2 regions of the Colwellia sp. 5_MG-2023 genome follow, and region 1 is predicted to be linked to the other one. Evidence: predicted binding sites of a transcription regulator. Region 1 holds the regulator's gene; the other holds the start of a gene.
What was found. Region 1 encodes LexA, which represses DNA repair genes until DNA is damaged. Its sites were predicted from a motif close to TACTGTATNNNNATACAGTA; they were not measured.
Positions count from the first base shown of each region.

Region 2: the regulator LexA is predicted to act here: its motif matches at 1,594-1,613, upstream of uvrD (DNA helicase II).

Region 1 covers NZ_JAUOPW010000013.1:96,957-101,060, forward strand. Annotated here, with positions in the region: gene ctaD (cytochrome c oxidase subunit I) at 1-872, opposite strand, end outside; gene coxB (cytochrome c oxidase subunit II) at 876-2,039, opposite strand; gene lexA (transcriptional repressor LexA) at 2,789-3,421, opposite strand.
Region 2 covers NZ_JAUOPW010000007.1:113,211-117,314, forward strand. Annotated here, with positions in the region: gene uvrD (DNA helicase II) at 1-1,541, opposite strand, end outside; gene Q4496_RS07635 (HAD-IA family hydrolase) at 1,642-2,379, opposite strand; gene Q4496_RS07640 (DUF484 family protein) at 2,428-3,114, opposite strand; gene dapF (diaminopimelate epimerase) at 3,291-4,104, opposite strand, start outside.

The DNA of each region.
Region 1 (4,104 bases):
TACACCATAGAGCTATAACCAAATAACTTTTTACGAGCAAAGGCAGGAATGATAGTTGAAACAATACCAAATGCCGGCAAAATCATAATATAAACTTCAGGGTGTCCAAAAAACCAAAAAATATGCTGGAACATTACAGGATCACCGCCCCCAGCAGCATTAAAGAAGCTAGTTCCGAAATAAGTATCGGTCAACACCATAGTAACAACACCCGCTAACACCGGCATAACAGCAATGAGTAAATAAGCCATTATGAAAAATGTCCAAACGAATAATGGCATTTTCATGTAAGTCATACCCGGTGCACGCATATTCATAATAGTCACAACAATATTAATTGCGCCCATAATTGAAGATACCCCCATAATATGAACAGCAAAAACAAAAAATGCCGTGCTCCCATTTGAATATGTTGTCGATAAAGGCGCATAAAATGTCCAACCAAAATTTGGCGCACCGCTTTCCATAAAAAATGAACTAAGCAGAATGGCAAATGCAAAAGGAAGAATCCAAAAACTCCAGTTATTCATTCGCGGTAATGCCATATCCGGCGCACCAATCATCATGGGCAACATCCAGTTAGCAAAACCGGTAAATGCTGGCATTATGGCACCAAAAACCATTATAAGACCATGAACAGTAGTTAACTGATTAAAAAAGTCTGGCTCTACTATTTGTAAACCTGGCTGAAATAATTCAGCACGGATCACCATAGCTAAAGCACCGCCAGTTAATAACATGATAAAAGAAAACCATAAGTAGAGAGTCCCTATATCTTTATGGTTTGTTGTATATAACCATCGCTTAATACCTTTCATTTTATGATCATGATGTGCATCATCAAGCGATTCATCTATTGTATGTGTCGTCATCTCTTACTCCTCGCTTACCGCTTTAACATCTGAGCTTTGTACTAAATCACCGGTTTCATTACCCCAAGCATTACGCTCGAATGTAGTAACCGCGGCGATTTCTTTTAAACTGAGTTGTTTCCCAAACGGAGGCATCATACCCTTGCCGTTAATGACTAAAGTTAAATGCTCTTCAATAGAGCCTTGAGTGGCAATAGCACTCCCTTTAAGTGCAGGAAATGTAGGAGGTAAGCCCAATCCTGTAGGCTGATGACATGCAGCACAATGAGCAAGATATACGGTTTCGCCAAGCTGCATTAGTTCTGCTTTACTCATAGAAGAGCTTAATGATGCCTTCTCTGCATTTTCAGCTTGAGCAGTCAATGCGTGTTGTTCATCCAACCATTTATCATAGTCTTCGCTAGATTTTACTTCGACTACAATCGGCATAAAACCATGATCTTTGCCGCAAAGCTCAGCACATTGACCGCGATAAACTCCAGGCTCATCAACATTTGTCCAAGCTTCATTTATAAAGCCGGGATTAGCATCTTGTTTAACAGCAAAAGCAGGAACCCACCAAGAATGAATAACATCATCAGAAGTAATTAAAAAGCGCACTTTTTTATTAGCAGGAATAACTAAAGGCTTGTCCACTTCAAGTAAGTAATCTTCTCCTTTTAGAGCACCATTACCACTAAAGCTACCGTCCTGATTTTCATACTGCTCGCGCGGGGTAGACAATACCGAGTAATATTCAATATTTTGATCAAAATATTTATAATGCCACTTCCACTGCGAGCCTGTAACTTGAATAGTGACATCGGAGTTATCATTATTTTCCATGTCAATTAAGGTACTAGTTGCCGGAACGGCCATTGCGATAAGAATAACGACAGGAATTGCCGTCCAGAGTATTTCTACTTTAGTGCTTTCATGAAAGTCAGCTGCTTTTGCTCCTTTTGATTTACGATGGAAGATCATAGACCAAAACATCGCTCCAAAAACAACAACCCCAATACCAGTACATATGTAGAGTGCTAGCATATGTAAATCATACACCTCCCTACTAACTGCCGTTACGCCTTTAGTCAAATTTAACTGTGAATCTGACCAAGCTGAACTGGAAAATAAGCTTAAACAAACAAGACAAATTTCCATCCACCAACGTTGATTACTTCTATTCACTCAACCTCTCCCCTATCAATATTTACTTCGTTTTAAATAAAATCGGTGTAATAATTCACCGTTTAAAACAACATATAAAAATAGAAAACAGAAAAGCAGCAATGTACATCAAAAATCATTTAACTGATGATCTGTTAATTTAGTTATTATTATTTTCTAATTAAGCACTTAATTTGAAATTTATTAAATTAACTGACGTGATATGACTAATTCAAATGACATAAGCGTAAATATTTAAGTTTAGCTATCGAATTAGCGCATTGACGTCTTTTTTATTCTTATTCAGTTTTTTGCTAGTTATAGCAATCTCACTAGCTATGTGATCATTTCTACTTGCTAAAATCACCAACTACATCATTATTTATTTAATAATTAGAACAACTAGTTATTGAAATAAATGCCTTGTATTTGGCTGTTTTTTCTACGTATAAAATTGTTCACTTAATTAATGAAATTGGTATTAATTTGTTCGATTCACCTTCTAGAATCGCTCAAAACTTAACCTAGGTCAAATTATAATTTAGATAAAAGCTAATATAATCAATAGAGTAACTACTCTAAGCTGTCTCTATAGCATGACTGGTATAGTCTAGGGGAATTTTGGCTATTGATATAATCAATAATTATTAATTGATTATTTAACAACCAAATTTGAGAGGTTTTTATTTAATAAAATAAAGCTAGTGAATATAACTAATAAAAATTGTCACTAAGGTATAGCAACAATTAAAAAATATAAAAAAGAAAACTTACATCCAATTGCCGTTACGAATAATACCAACAGCAAGCCCTTCAATGTAGAAATCTTGAGAACTAAGATCTACCTTGATAGGTTCAAAATCTTCATTTTCAGCTTGTAAATAGACGATATTACCATCACGTTTGAAGCGTTTTACTGTCACTTCATTTTCTACTCTAGCAACAATCACTTGACCATTTTGCACGTCAGTTGTTTGATGTACTGCTAATAGATCACCATCTAAAATACCAATATTTTTCATGCTTTCACCATTTACTCGTAACAAGTAATTAGCCACGGGGTGGAATAAACTACCACTCATTTGATAATGCTCTTCAACATGCTCTTCGGCTAAAATTGGCTCACCAGCAGCTACTCTACCAATAAGAGGAAGACCTTCTTCTTCAATAAACTGCTCAGATAACCGTATGCCACGAGATGTTCCTGGCAACATTTCAATATAACCTTTTTTTGCTAATGCTTTTAAATGTTCTTCTGCTGCATTGGCAGATTTAAAACCAAAAAAACTCGCTATTTCGGCTCTAGTAGGTGGCATTCCTGTTTCTTGAATTTTATCTTTAATCAAGTCAAATATTTGTTGTTGACGATTAGTTAACGGCTTTAATTCATTTGTTGCTAGCATTAGCTTTTCCTTTCTAGGTAAAGACCTGTATTTATTCACAACTGTCATTATATACAGCCAACTAATAAACGCAAGAGGTTACTAAGAACCTTAGGATCATATTCTTAGAATATGGACTTAAAATTATCAATATAATTAACGTGATAGGAGAATGAATCAGTTTAAAACCTGATCATTTACTTTAATGAACAGGCTTGATAAATACACATGCGTATTTATCAGTTTTATTTGAACAAAATAATTTTGGGAAAGCAGAAAACAAGTTAATCAATATTAATTGAGTGCCAATCCAGAAGAGAATGCGAGTAAGCATTTGATCTACAGTAATAAAAGATAGTGGCTCACTTAATTATAAAGTGAGCCACTAATCAAACTAAAAAACTAAACGGTAGCGACCACGGCTATCAGGCGTACCTAAAAAGGTAAGGAATGACGACGAATGTCGCCTGTTCTTATTAGGCGAATAAATTCGCCCCTACGGTGATGTCGATCACCTTCGCCTAACAATGTTTTTTGTTAGGGCGTATGTAGGGTGAATATAGGGGCGACTTCAGTCGCCTGTTCTTTTTATTAAGGCGAATAAATTCGCCTCTACGGTGATGTCGAGCACCTTCGCCTAATAATGTTCTTTGTTAAGGCGTATGTAGGGGCGACTTCAGTCGCCTGTTCTTATTAGGCGAATA
Region 2 (4,104 bases), on a different contig from region 1:
GTAACTAATTCATTTAAGTTTTCAATACGTTGTTCTGCACGTTCGCCTTTTTCAGCTTGGTACATTGCTTTCAACCCTGAATGCTGAACAACAAAATTAGCCTGCTGATCTAAGTCTAAATCGGTCGAATCATCTTCAAGTTGATTGATTAACTGAATAAAATGAGTGATAGTTTTAGCACTACGACCTTTCAGCTGCTCAGCTTGCAGCATTTGTTGACACGCTTGCCACAAGGTCACTGCTTGGCTTCTTGCCGCATCACGAATTAACGCCACTGTTTGATTACCAATCCCTCGAGTAGGGGTGTTAATAATACGTTCAAAGGCCGCATCATCATCTCTATTATTAATTAATCGCAGATAAGCTAAAGCATCTTTGATTTCTTGACGTTCGAAAAAGCGTTGTCCGCCATAAATACGATACGGCAACTGTCTTTGTAATAACGCTTCTTCCATCAAACGTGATTGCGCATTAGAACGGTATAAAATGGCAACCTCGTCAAGCTTACCGCCATCATCACGCCATTTTTTGATACAGCCAACAATAAAGCGTGCTTCATCTATTTCATTAAAAGCGGTATAAACAGAGATCTTTTCTCCAGCTTTATCATCAGTCCATAACTCTTTGCCTAGGCGATTATTATTGTTACTAATTAACTGATTCGCCGCATTAAGAATATTCGCCGTAGAACGATAGTTTTGCTCCAAACGAATGGTTTGAACATCATCAAACTCATTCGTAAAGCGCTCAATATTTTCAATACGTGCACCGCGCCAGCCATAGATAGATTGATCATCATCACCAACAATCATTACTTTAGATGTCGCACGACCTAACATAGTTAACCATGCATATTGAATAGCATTGGTATCTTGAAATTCATCAACTAATACATGGCTAAAACGTTGTTGATAGTGAGATAATAGTTCTGGATTATTAAGCCAAAGTTCATGGGCGCGTAGTAATAATTCAGCAAAATCAACAAGGCCCGCACGATCACAAGTCTCTTGATAAGCTTTATATACTTTAACAAAAAGCTCTTCACTAGGGTCAAATTGTGCATCAATATGTTGTGGTCTTAACCCTTCGTCTTTTTTTCCATTGATATACCAAACAAATTGTTTAGCTGGCCATTTTTTTTCATCCAATTCTAAAGAGCGAATAATACGTTTAATCAATCGCAGTTGGTCGTCACTATCTAATACTTGAAAGCTTTGTGGTAACTTTGCTTCTTGAAAATGCATACGCAATAATCGATGGGCTAAACCATGAAAAGTGCCTATCCACATACCGTGGGTATTACCACCAGTGACCTCTTCTACCCTAGCACGCATTTCTGCTGCAGCTTTATTGGTGAAAGTTACTGCTAAAATAGAATGTGGGGCTGCTTGCTCAACTTGCATCAACCAAGCTATACGCTGTACTAATACCCGTGTTTTACCCGAACCAGCTCCCGCTAACACCAACATATTTTGTTTTGGCGCTGCAACTACTTCACGCTGTTTATCGTTTAAAGAGTCGAGTAATTCTGAAACATCCATCGAGGAAACCTTTCACTTTTGAAGAGTAATAATAAAAATAACAACAGTATAGCACTGGACTTATATACAGTCAGTTAAATATTTACGTGACTAGCAACGTCTATATTTGATTAAGTTGAGTAATTTTACTCAATTCAATATGGGGTAATACGGTAATAGGCTTACCAACATCATAACAAGATAACCAAGCTGCTTGACAACCGGCCTGAAGTGCTCCTTGAATATCAGCACGACCACAATCACCTACATGCAGCAACTGAGATGATTTAATAGCGAGTTTATGACAAGCTAGCTCAAACATATCACTCATCGGTTTTTGTCTTAATAAAGTGCCGTCAGCTTGCCAGCCCGCATGATAAATATGTTGAAAATAGTCAGCTATACCTAATGCCTTGGTATCGACATTACCATTACTAATAGCAACAAGAGGATATTGTTCACTTAAACTCGCCAAGAGTGCCTTACTTGCTTCCGGTACAATAAAATCGCTACGCAACGCCACAAAGTAATCTAACGCCGTTTGTGCCTCTTGCTCAGCAGCGTTTTCAGTTAAACCAAGTGCCATAAAACCAAGGCGATAAGTCACCAACCTAATTCGAACTACGTCATGGACTAAATTAGGCTGCGCTAACACCGCTTGCTGACGAAATGTGTTCCAAAACCGGTGATCTAACACTAGATGCTGACTTACTACTGCTTTACTAAGGACAGCTAAATTAGCAAAATAGGCAATCATTTTCTTTTCAATCGCCACCATCACTGGCTTATTACTGTAGAGAGTATCGTCTAAATCAAAACTGATCGCTTTTATGTTAGTTAAACGTCGATAAAACTTCATGCTTTTCCATAGGCAGTAAATCTAATATAAGATCTGCGCGTAAGTCTCTTAAATTGCTAAATGCTGTGTTAATAACTTAGCGACTAATCGCTTGAATTGACTTAATAATAAAGTATCCATTCGTGGATCAAAATGATGGGCATCATTACTACTAATAGCTAAGAATCCTAACTCTTTTTCTTCATAAGCCAGCTTGACTAACACAACTGAACCCGCACAGTTTTGCGAGAAAATTAACGCTTGCTCACTTTGCTGTAAACGACCAAAATAATAATCGCTATTACTTAAACGATTTTGCATTACACCTGTACAATCATTTTTAGACAAGGTTTCATGTTTAATTGTTGTCGCATCAAGTAAATATAATTTAAAGGCTGATAAAGATAACAATTCCGTTGTTGTTTGTGCTAAACAGTCTAGCAATTCACTCGCAGATTGGCAGTCAATCAAGCGCAGATACAAGTCACTATAAAGCATAAATAAACCTTCATTATGATTTGCTACTGATAGTAACTGAGTAATTTCGTCTTCTAAATTATGTACTTTCTGTCTTAACTGCTGCTGTTGCCTTTCCACTAGTGAAACAGTACCTCGATGTGAATCATTTAGTCTTAACCCGGTCATCAAATCATTATTACGATTGAAAAAATCAGGATTATCTTGCAGGTAAGCACTAACTAACTCATCAGTAAGCGGCAGGTCATCGACATTGGTCATTGTTGGTTCATTTTTCATATTAATATCTTATTCATATTATTCATATTATTCATATTATTCATATTATTCATATTATTCATATTATTCATTATTCAGCTTACTCACGTTTTATTCTCTTCATTGAAAGTACACAGCGTATAAATGAACCTGCGATCCTTCAATAACGAAAGTGAAAAAACGTAAAAGATAGATGATTATATCGACAGTTGCCCGTCAAACACGTGTACTGCTGGTCCAGACATTTTTACGGGATGTCCTGGCCCCTTCCAGTAAATTCTTAATTTGCCACCCGGTAATTCAACAGTCACTTGTTTACTTAATTTATTTTGCATTTGCCCGATCACAACAGCTGCACAAGCGCCGCTACCACAAGCCAGTGTTTCTGCTGCGCCTCGCTCATAGACACGCAATTTGATTTGATTAGCCGCAACTACTTCCATAAAGCCAACATTAGCTTGCTCAGGAAAACGTTCATGTAATGACAACTCTTTACCTAAACGCTCCACCGGAGCTGAAAGCACATCATCTACCGTAACAACACAATGAGGATTGCCTAACGAAACCGCCCCGCAAAGTACTGTTTCAGATGCACTACGTAGAATGTAGGTGCCCTCAGCTTTTTGTGCCGTAAATGGAATTTTGGCAGGTTCAAATTGTGGTACTGGCATAGTCACAGAGATATTGCCATCACGCTCTACAAACAATGTGAGTTTACCCGACGCCGTTGAAACTCGAATTTTATTTTTATTACATAAGCCTTTCATACGGACAAATCGCGCAAAACAACGGGCGCCATTTCCACATTGGTTCACCTCACTACCATCCGCATTAAAAATTCGATAATGAAAGTCTAAATCGGGATCATAAGGTGGTTCAACTATCAATAATTGGTCAAAACCTACACCAAAATTTCTGTCCGCTAATTTTGCTATTTGCTCATTAGACAAATAAGCATTTTGCGTAACATTGTCTAACACCAAAAAGTCGTTGCCTAAACCATGCATTTTA